DNA from 3 places in the Enterococcus sp. JNUCC 77 genome. Region 2 is predicted to be linked to each of the others. Evidence: predicted binding sites of a transcription regulator. Region 2 holds the regulator's gene; each other region holds the start of a gene.
The links. The regulator CtsR, encoded in region 2, represses protease genes until heat stress. The targets are predictions, from matches to a motif close to TTGGTCAAAAAAGGTCAAANA.
Positions count from the first base shown of each region.

Region 1 (3,277 bases), 830 kb from region 2:
GCAAAAATATCTAATATTAATTGAATACGATCAATTACCGGCACACCTACAATACCTTCAATTGTCTCTGCTTGGCGAGGAGATAAAGCATGGTTAAAAATAACTAAATCAGCTTCATGAGCTTCTACTAATTGTTGCAGTTCAGCCATTTTCCCTTTACCGATAATTGTTTGGCGGTCTACTTTTTGACGTTTTTGGGTCAATGAATACACAATTTCACCATGGGCCGTTTTAGTTAATCCGGCCAATTCGTGCATGGATTCTAAAAAATTGGATGTTGTATCATCTGTTTCTACACCAACTAGAATTACGCGTTCTGACAATTCTATCCCTCCTTAAGCCATGTTGCCACAGCATTTTCTATATTTGTAATAGTTTCTGGTTGTTGCACCAAATCATACCAAACAACAGGCATTCGATTTCTAAACCAAGTCAACTGCCGCTTGGCATATCTTCTGGATTGCAACTTAATTTCTTCGGTTGCTTCAGTTAAAGATTGTTCTCCTCGAAAATATGGGAATAATTCTTTATAGCCTATTCCTTGAGCTGCTTGAACAGTAGGCGTAACAAAAAGTTTTTCGGCTTCATCCAATAACCCATCATTAATCATTTGATCCACCCGTTGATTGATCCGCTGATATAACAATTTTCTTTCTGTATTTAGGCCAATAATCATTGGATTATAAAGCAATTTAGGTGTTTTTTCTGGTGAAAAAATTGAACGTCCAGTTAATTCAAAAACTTCCAATGCTCGAATAACTTTTTTTTGATTATTAAAGTGGATTTTCTCTGCTGCTAATGGATCGAGCGCTTTTAACTGCCCCCAAAGTGCTGATTTGCCGTTTTTTTCAGCAAAGATTTCATATTTTTTTCTTAACTGAAGATCATGGTCAGTTTCAGCTTTACCTAACTGATAATCCCATAACAAGGATTGAATATATAAGCCTGTACCACCTACTACGATTGGTAATTTTCCCGTAGCAGTAATATCCACAATTTTTTTTCGCGCTTCTTTTTGAAACTCTGCAACTGAGTAATTTTCATTTGGATCCTTAACATCAATTAAATAATGGGGAATTCTCTCTTTTTCTTTTTCAGTCACTTTGGCAGTACCAATATCTAGTGTTCGATAAACTTGCAAAGAGTCACCACTAATAATTTCACCGTTAAATTTTTTTGCTAAATCAATACTCAAACTGGTCTTACCAACCGCTGTTGGTCCAACTATAACTAATACTTTCTCCATTATATTCCTACTTTACATCAAAATAGCGTAACGGTTCTTTTGTTAAACGTGCTAATTGATTTTTCTTTTCCTGCGTAATTGAAAGTAATTCATCAGCAAAAGATTCCATCAATACTCGTCCACCCTTGTATGCGTAACCTCCCAAACGAACGGTTTCTTCAGGTGAAATAACCATTTTACGATGGGAAATATTTTTAAAAAACTCTTCCACTAGATATGTCGGTAAATAAAAATTATTTTGTGCGGCAAAAGATTGCAAATAAATATAATCATCAATTGCTATATAAGTATCATCAAATGCATTGAAACTAACGTAATTTTCCATCATTAAGCTACGTTTACTCAAAATTTCATTGATTTTTTTATTTAATAAATTCATTACTTCAATTTCTTTTACTCGGTGTTCAAGTTCTCGTTTCCGATAAGTTTGTCTTTCTTGATATTTAAAAAAGAAAAAAACTGTCACGCCAACAATCGCAGCACCAATCAAAACACCGATTAATCCAATAAGTCCAGTACTCATTTTTCACCCTCTTTTCCTGTCTTTTATATTACCATATTTCCGAATTAAAAAGGATGGTTGAAGAAAGTCAAAATAATCGTCCAAAACATTTGACCAATGTTGACCAATAGATTATACTATGTTTTAGAATTTAGCAATTACACTTGAAGTGTGCTAAAATAATTTTGAAAAAAGATTTGAGGAGGAATTTCCTATGAATTTAGTCCCTACAGTTATTGAACAATCATCTCGTGGCGAAAGAGCTTACGATATTTACTCTCGTCTATTAAAAGACCGGATTATTATGTTGAGTGGCGCGATTGATGATAACGTGGCAAACTCAGTGATTGCCCAATTACTATTTTTAGATGCACAGGACTCTGAAAAAGATATTTATATCTACATTAACTCTCCTGGTGGTAGTGTATCTGCCGGTTTAGCAATTTTTGACACAATGAACTTTGTAAAAGCCGATGTCCAAACAATCGTTTTAGGGATGGCTGCATCAATGGGTAGTTTCTTATTAACAGCTGGCCAAAAAGGGAAACGTTTTGCCTTACCGAATGCTGAAATCATGATTCACCAACCATTAGGTGGCGCCCAAGGTCAAGCAACTGAAATCGAAATTGCAGCAAAACATATCTTAAAAACTCGCGAACGCTTGAATAAAATTTTAGCTGAACGGACTGGTCAACCACTTGAAGTGATTGAAAAAGATACTGACCGTGACAACTATATGACAGCTGAAGAAGCAAAAGCATATGGTCTAATTGACGAAGTAATGGAAAATAGTTCAGCTTTAAGCTAAACAAAATGACTCCTGCAAATTTTTTGCAGGAGTTTTTTTATATAAACATATTTACTAAATAAATCACCCATAGATGCAATGGATAAAAAACGTAAAAGAAATATTTAGATGTTTTGGTTTGATAACCGCCTCTTTTTCCATTGTATAAATAAATCAATGGTAATACCGTCACCATCATAAACTCATTATCAAACGTCAAATATTGATACAAACTCTCCCCAGTATTCATCTGCCAAAAAATAACAATACTCCACGCAAACAAAACAAAACAAATAGCAAAAACTCCTAAATAAAGAATTTTCGAATTTTGCTTCAAGTGGCTAAAGTAAAAAATTAAGCTAATTGGCAATAAATAAAGACCACCTTCACTGAACAAAATTGGTAGTAATAAAAATCCCGCTACTACTAAATATTTACCATTCTCTCGACTTAAATCAACTGCCCATATCAAAGCGAACAATAATGCCAATGTTAGAAAAATATTATTTGGTCCAATTAATTGCAACACACTAAAACCACCAGTGAAATGATCGGTATAATTGTCAGCCAAAAAATTAATTAAACTATTCCCTAAAAGCATTATCCCCGCGCCTAAGCTTAATCGCCTCAAATATTTTTTTCGACTATGAGTATAAAAAAATCCTTCAATCAATAAAAAAACAAATAATGGTGCTACAAATCGACCCAACCAAGATACCCACAAAGGCCACCCTAAACTTGC
Region 1 covers NZ_JBTHIG010000001.1:861,943-865,219, reverse strand. Annotated here, with positions in the region: gene hflX (GTPase HflX) at 1-323, opposite strand, end outside; gene miaA (tRNA (adenosine(37)-N6)-dimethylallyltransferase MiaA) at 326-1,246, opposite strand; gene ACVWNY_RS04410 (hypothetical protein) at 1,254-1,769, opposite strand; gene clpP (ATP-dependent Clp endopeptidase proteolytic subunit ClpP) at 1,963-2,556, shown strand; gene ACVWNY_RS04400 (TraX family protein) at 2,594-3,277, opposite strand, start outside.
Region 1: a site for CtsR is predicted at 1,856-1,876, ahead of clpP (ATP-dependent Clp endopeptidase proteolytic subunit ClpP). Genes of this name have one in related genera too.

Region 2 (3,277 bases):
AAAGCATCTAAGTGTGAAGCCCACCTCAAGATGAGATTTCCCATTTCTTAAAGAAAGTAAGATCCCTGAGAGAAGATCAGGTAGATAGGTCAGAAGTGGAAGTGCAGTGATGTACGGAGCGGACTGATACTAATCGATCGAGGACTTAACCAAGATAAAATGGACTCGGAAGTTAAAAAAAGATGGAATGTTTTTTGATCCAGTTTTGAGTGAGCGAAGTTTACTCAACTAAATAGTGTGGTGGCGATAGCAAGAAGGATACACCTGTTCCCATGTCGAACACAGAAGTTAAGCTTTTTAGCGCCGATCGTAGTGAGGGGTTGCCCCTTGTGAGAGTAGGACGTCGCCACGCGAATTTTTTGATTTATGGAGGTTTAGCTCAGCTGGGAGAGCATCTGCCTTACAAGCAGAGGGTCAGCGGTTCGAACCCGTTAACCTCCATATGAGCCGTTAGCTCAGTTGGTAGAGCATCTGACTTTTAATCAGAGGGTCACAGGTTCGAGCCCTGTACGGCTCATAAAGATATGCGGGTGTGGCGGAATTGGCAGACGCACTAGATTTAGGATCTAGCGCCTTCGGGCGTGGGGGTTCAAGTCCCTTCACCCGCATTAAATAAAACGCCGGCTTAGCTCAGTTGGTAGAGCATCTGATTTGTAATCAGAGGGTCGAGGGTTCAAGTCCTTTAGCCGGCACTTTTTTAAGAAAAGCAACGAAAGTTTGCGGAAATAGCTCAGTGGTAGAGCACCACCTTGCCAAGGTGGGGGTCGCGGGTTCGAACCCCGTTTTCCGCTTTCTCTGAAAAGACCAGGGACATGCCGGGGTGGCGGAACTGGCAGACGCACAGGACTTAAAATCCTGCGGTGAGTGATCACCGTACCGGTTCGATTCCGGTCCTCGGCATTAGTACGAATAATGATGCGCCCATAGCTCAACTGGATAGAGTGTTTGACTACGGATCAAAAGGTTAGGGGTTCGACTCCTCTTGGGCGCGTAGTCTTTTTTTATTTTTACGGGAAGTAGCTCAGCTTGGTAGAGCACTTGGTTTGGGACCAAGGGGTCGCAGGTTCGAATCCTGTCTTCCCGATTCTTAGAAGGTGAAAACCTTCTATTTTTTTTACTCATTTTTAAACAGATAAGCTATTACTCTTTCTTTCACATGCTAAATTCGTTATAATTAAGGTCAGAAATAGTCAACAGAAATAGATAATGGGAGAGGATAATAGTGAGTCGAAATACCTCAGATTCAATCGAAGCATATTTGAAGGGTATCTTAGAAGACCATGAAATAATTGAAATCAGGCGAGCGGAAATGGCTCAATTGTTTAATTGCGTACCTTCCCAAATTAATTACGTGATCAATACTCGTTTTACTTTTCAGAGGGGATATATTGTTGAAAGTAAGCGAGGTGGCGGTGGTTATATTCGGATTAGCAAAGTACAGATTTCCGATCAACACTATTTCTTAGAACAGTTAATGAATTCTTTTGGAACGGAAATTTCGGAAGCAAATGCTTTTGGAATTATTCAAAAATTATTTGAAGAGAAAATTGTGACGGAAAATGAAGGAAATTTAATGCTGAGTGCATTGTCGAAAAACACATTGGGAATTAGTCAAATTGAAAATAGATTACGGGCGCGTGTATTACATGGATTTTTAGAACGTTTGAGTTATGAAAAAAAGGAGTGAAATAGATGGATCAATTATATACTGAAAGAGCGAAAGCAGTCTTGACGATTGCCCAACAAGAAGCGAAGTATTTTAAACATCGTTCAGTTGGTTCAGAGCATTTATTATTGGCTTTAGTTATTGAACAACAGGGAATTGCCGGAAAAACCTTGCGTCAAATGAATTCTACAGAAGCAGATATTCGTGAAGAAATTGAAAATATGACTGGTTATGGTTCAGTGACCAATTATGCAGAAGGTAGTTATTTACCTTATTCACCGCGAGCAAAACAAATTTTGATTTTTGCTGATGATGAAGCCAAACGTTTCAATGCTAAATTGGTTGGAACTGAACATATTTTATTGGGCTTACTGCGGGATGATGAGATTTTGGCTTCTCATATTTTAGTCAATCTTGGATTAAGCTTACCTAAGATGCGTCAATTGCTATTACGTAAAATGGGCGTCAACGAATCGATGACTGGTAGCAATGGTCAAAACAATCGTAGAAAACCAGCGAAACAAGCGACAACCAATTCACAAGGGACGCCAACGCTTGATAGTTTGGCTCGTGATATGACCAAACTAGCTCGGGAAAAACGTTTAGATCCAGTGGTAGGTCGCGATAGTGAAGTTCGTCGTGTTGTTCAAATTTTAAGTCGCCGAACTAAAAATAATCCAGTTTTAGTGGGTGAACCCGGTGTTGGTAAGACAGCCATTGTAGAAGGCTTAGCTCAACGAATAATTACGGATGATGTGCCAGAAGACATGCGTGGAAAACGTCTAATGATGTTAGATATGGGCGCATTAGTAGCGGGTACAAAGTATCGTGGTGAATTTGAGGATCGTTTGAAAAAAGTGATTGATGAAATCTATAACGATGGCCAAATTATTTTATTTATTGATGAACTGCATACTTTAATTGGTGCCGGTGGTGCAGAAGGTGCGATCGATGCTTCAAATATTTTGAAACCAGCTTTGGCTCGTGGTGAATTGCAAACAATTGGTGCCACGACTTTAGATGAGTATCAAAAATATATTGAAAAAGATTCTGCATTGGAACGTCGTTTTGCCCGGGTACAGGTGGAAGAACCAACTCCTGAAGAAGCAGAAGAAATCTTAAAAGGCTTACGCCCACGTTATGAAGAACATCATGGGATTAAGATTACTGACGAAGCATTACATGCGGCGGTATCTTTATCAGTTCGTTATATTAATTCTCGTCAACTACCAGATAAAGCCATTGACTTAATGGATGAAAGTGGTGCGAAAGTCCGCTTAGATACGACAGATGAAGAATCTGAATTGGTAGAATTGAAACAAGAATTAGAAAACTTATCAGCAGAAAAAGAAAAAGCGATTCAAAACCAAGACTTTGAATCAGCTGCTCGTCTACGTTTGAAAGAAAAGCAAATGGCACAGGCTGTTGAAGCAGAAGCTTTAAAAGAAGCCAAACAAGAAAAAGGCTATGCGAATGAAGTAACAGAAGAAGATGTCGCTGCAGTGGTTTCTCAGTGGACCGGTGTGCCATTGCAACAATTAGAGAAAAAAGAAAGTCAACGGTTATTGGATTTAGAAAATGTATTGCATAAACGTGTGGTAGGACAAGAAG
Region 2 covers NZ_JBTHIG010000001.1:28,654-31,930, forward strand. Annotated here, with positions in the region: rRNA gene ACVWNY_RS00120 (23S ribosomal RNA) at 1-153, shown strand, start outside; rRNA gene rrf (5S ribosomal RNA) at 237-352, shown strand; tRNA gene ACVWNY_RS00130 (tRNA-Val) at 369-441, shown strand; tRNA gene ACVWNY_RS00135 (tRNA-Lys) at 445-517, shown strand; tRNA gene ACVWNY_RS00140 (tRNA-Leu) at 527-608, shown strand; tRNA gene ACVWNY_RS00145 (tRNA-Thr) at 620-692, shown strand; tRNA gene ACVWNY_RS00150 (tRNA-Gly) at 720-791, shown strand; tRNA gene ACVWNY_RS00155 (tRNA-Leu) at 815-900, shown strand; tRNA gene ACVWNY_RS00160 (tRNA-Arg) at 918-991, shown strand; tRNA gene ACVWNY_RS00165 (tRNA-Pro) at 1,011-1,084, shown strand; gene ACVWNY_RS00170 (CtsR family transcriptional regulator) at 1,220-1,687, shown strand; gene ACVWNY_RS00175 (ATP-dependent Clp protease ATP-binding subunit) at 1,693-3,277, shown strand, end outside.

Region 3 (3,277 bases), 1.2 Mb from region 2:
CATGTATTCACTCATATCTATTCTTACCATATGGTCTTCAGAATCAAATAAGTTTTCTGCTAAGGCTTTAGCTAATTCCGTTTTACCAACTCCAGTTGGTCCTAAGAATAAAAATGAGCCTAATGGACGGTTAGGATCTTGTAATCCTGCACGTGAACGCAACACCGCGTCTGAAACAGCATCAACTGCTTCATCTTGACCAATCACTCTTGTGTGTAAAGTACTGTTTAAATGCAAAAGTTTTTCTCTTTCACCTTCCACCAGTTTCGTTACCGGAATGCCAGTTAACCGTCCGACAACTTCTGCAATTTCATTTTCAGTTACTGCTTCTTGAACCATTTTCAAATCATTAGCCTTATTTTTTTCTTCTAATTCAGCCAACTCTTTTTCAAGTTTTGGAATTGTACCGTGGCGTAAAACGGCTGCTCGTTCTAAATCGTAATTATTTTCAGCATCTTCTAATTCGTGTCGAGCCTGATCAATTTCACTACGTTTTGAAGAAACAGCATTAACTTCCTCTTTTTCGGTCTCCCATTGTAGTTTCATATTATTAGCATCTTCTCGTAAATCAGCCAGCTCTTCTTGCAAATTGTTTAAACGTTTTTTACTTGCATCATCCGATTCTTTTTTCAAAGCGGCTTCTTCAATTTCTAATTGCATCAAACGACGAGAAATTTGATCCAGTTCTGTCGGCATTGAATTCATTTCCATTCGAATACTAGCGGAAGCTTCATCAACCAAATCAATCGCTTTATCTGGTAAAAAGCGGTCTGTAATATAGCGATCTGATAATGTCGCAGCTGCAACCAATGCATTGTCATGAATGTTCACGCTATGATGGATTTCAAACCGTTCTTTTAATCCTCGCAAAATGCTAATCGTATCTTCCAAAGTTGGTTCTTTTACTAATACCTTTTGGAAACGACGTTCTAAGGCTTTATCTTTTTCCATATATTGACGGTATTCATCTAAAGTCGTAGCACCAATCAAATGTAATTCACCACGAGCCAACATTGGTTTTAGCAAATTACCGGCATCCATGCTTCCCTCAGTTTTTCCAGCACCAACAATATTATGAATTTCATCTATGAATAGAATAATTCGACCATCAGATTTTTTGACTTCTTTTAAGACGCCTTTTAATCTTTCTTCAAATTCTCCCCTAAATTTCGCACCAGCAATTAAAGCACCCATGTCCAGTGAAAAAATTGTTTTATCTTTCAAGTTTTCTGGTACATCTTTTCGAACGATTCTTTGCGCTAAGCCTTCAACGATTGCTGTCTTACCAACGCCGGGTTCACCAATTAAAACCGGATTGTTTTTAGTTTTTCGACTTAAAATTCGAATCACATCACGAATTTCCTCATCTCGACCAATCACGGGATCTTGTTTTCCACTTTTAACCTGTTGTACCAAGTCAACACCATATTTTTCTAGTGCTTTATAAGTTTCTTCTTGGTTCTGACTTGTAACTCTTTCTCCTTGACGGATTTCCTCAATGTTTTTCCGAACTTCTTTTTCGTTTAAACCTTGTGAGTTTAAATATTTGGTTAATCGATAGTTTGGTAATTTCATCAAAGCTAAAATTACGACCTCTGTTGATAAAAATTCATCTTGGAATTGATTACGCAATTGATCAGCTTCAGAAAATAAGTGAAATAAATTTTGGCTAAAACCTTGACCATATTGGACATTGCCACTAACACTTGGATATTCATCTAAAGCTTGGTCAATTTCATTTTCAAATTGGTCGACATTTATGCCAGCATCTGTATAAAAATTACGACCAAAATGATTTGGCTGTAAGAAAATTTTCCATAAATGCACAATATCAATTTCTTGATGTTTACGAGTCATCGCAACTTGTTGCGCTTCTGCAATAGCAGATTGAAGGGTTGTTGTCATTTTTTCAATATTCATTATTTATCCTCCTTTTTTAGTACAAACTAATTATAGCTCCATTGGTCAGTTAAGGTCAAATAAAAACTAAATATTTAAGTTATTTTAAAAAAAGCATCGACAATTTAGGAAGTGCAAATATTTTTTGAAACAAAATGAAAAAGCAGCTCAATCTGTTAGTTGAATGCGTTCTTCAATTGAAGTGAGCACAAAAAATCTTGATTTCTGTTATGATAATAGCTACTTCTTGAAATGCCGAATAACTTTGTCAGTCGAGTAGTTGATAATTTATCGATGTGTTTATTAATGAATAATACTTTCTAATGTCACCACCTTTTCTGAGAAAAAAATTTTCAGGAGTTCCAGCTCTTTGTTTTTATCTTTTTATTCTTTTTCTAGTATTTTTTCTGCTTTCCAAAGTCGACCAGAAGATGATTTAAGTCTAGTCAAATCATGCGCAGCATACCATTTTTTCCAGATATAGATTGTTCTGTTACTAGGAATGTTAAATTCCTTTTCTAGTGAGGTAACTGATTCACCAACTAATAGACGTTTCACAATTTGAATTTTTAATTCTCGGAATAATAATTATGTTTTGCCATAACAAAAATACCTCCAAATTTATTTTACTAAATTTGAGGTATTTTTTTAGTTATATCTTATTATATTGTCAATGCCCATTTAATCATCAACTCTTTTTTTCATTTTATTCTCTTTAAGTTCTAAATTAATTTCTCTTTGTTTATTTATCAACACGTATACCATACCAATTAGGAAAGGCATCAAATAAGTAGCGTAACGATATAATAATAAAGAAGATACCGCTTCGACTCGTCCAACTACTGAACTAAATAATAAAACATAGACAAACTCAAATCCACCGATTCCACCAGGAGCAGGTAAAATCCCCCCGAGAATAACGGTAAAACTGATTAGTGCAACTATTAATAACAAGTTTAGATCTTTACTTTCACTAGATAAAATAAAATATGGGATAGTATACCAAACACCTAATTTCACCAAAGTTGAGAGAAAAACCTTTATGACCGTTTCCTTATGATTAAAAAAAGTTTGAATCGTATCTCGTAAAGAATAAAATTGCATATTAACTTTATCAATCAGATCCCGCAGTTTTTGTCGTTTAAATAAGCGATTGGTAATGATGACAAATAATACTTGGGCATTAATACTCAAGCTAAATAATAACAAGACGCCTACAATCGCTAAAGTAACGACTAATCCAATCACCACATAAATAATCCCATGATTGATTTGTTGACTTAATTCGTTTCCCTTTAAAAATAGAAAAACTACAGCTACAGCAGATAACGCAACTTTATAAACAACCATTCTCAAAGCAACCACACCGGTTCCTTGA
Region 3 covers NZ_JBTHIG010000001.1:1,227,106-1,230,382, reverse strand. Annotated here, with positions in the region: gene clpB (ATP-dependent chaperone ClpB) at 1-1,920, opposite strand, end outside; gene ACVWNY_RS06130 (hypothetical protein) at 2,284-2,457, opposite strand; gene ACVWNY_RS06125 (lysylphosphatidylglycerol synthase transmembrane domain-containing protein) at 2,581-3,277, opposite strand, start outside.
Region 3: a site for CtsR is predicted at 1,962-1,982, ahead of clpB (ATP-dependent chaperone ClpB). Genes of this name have one in related genera too.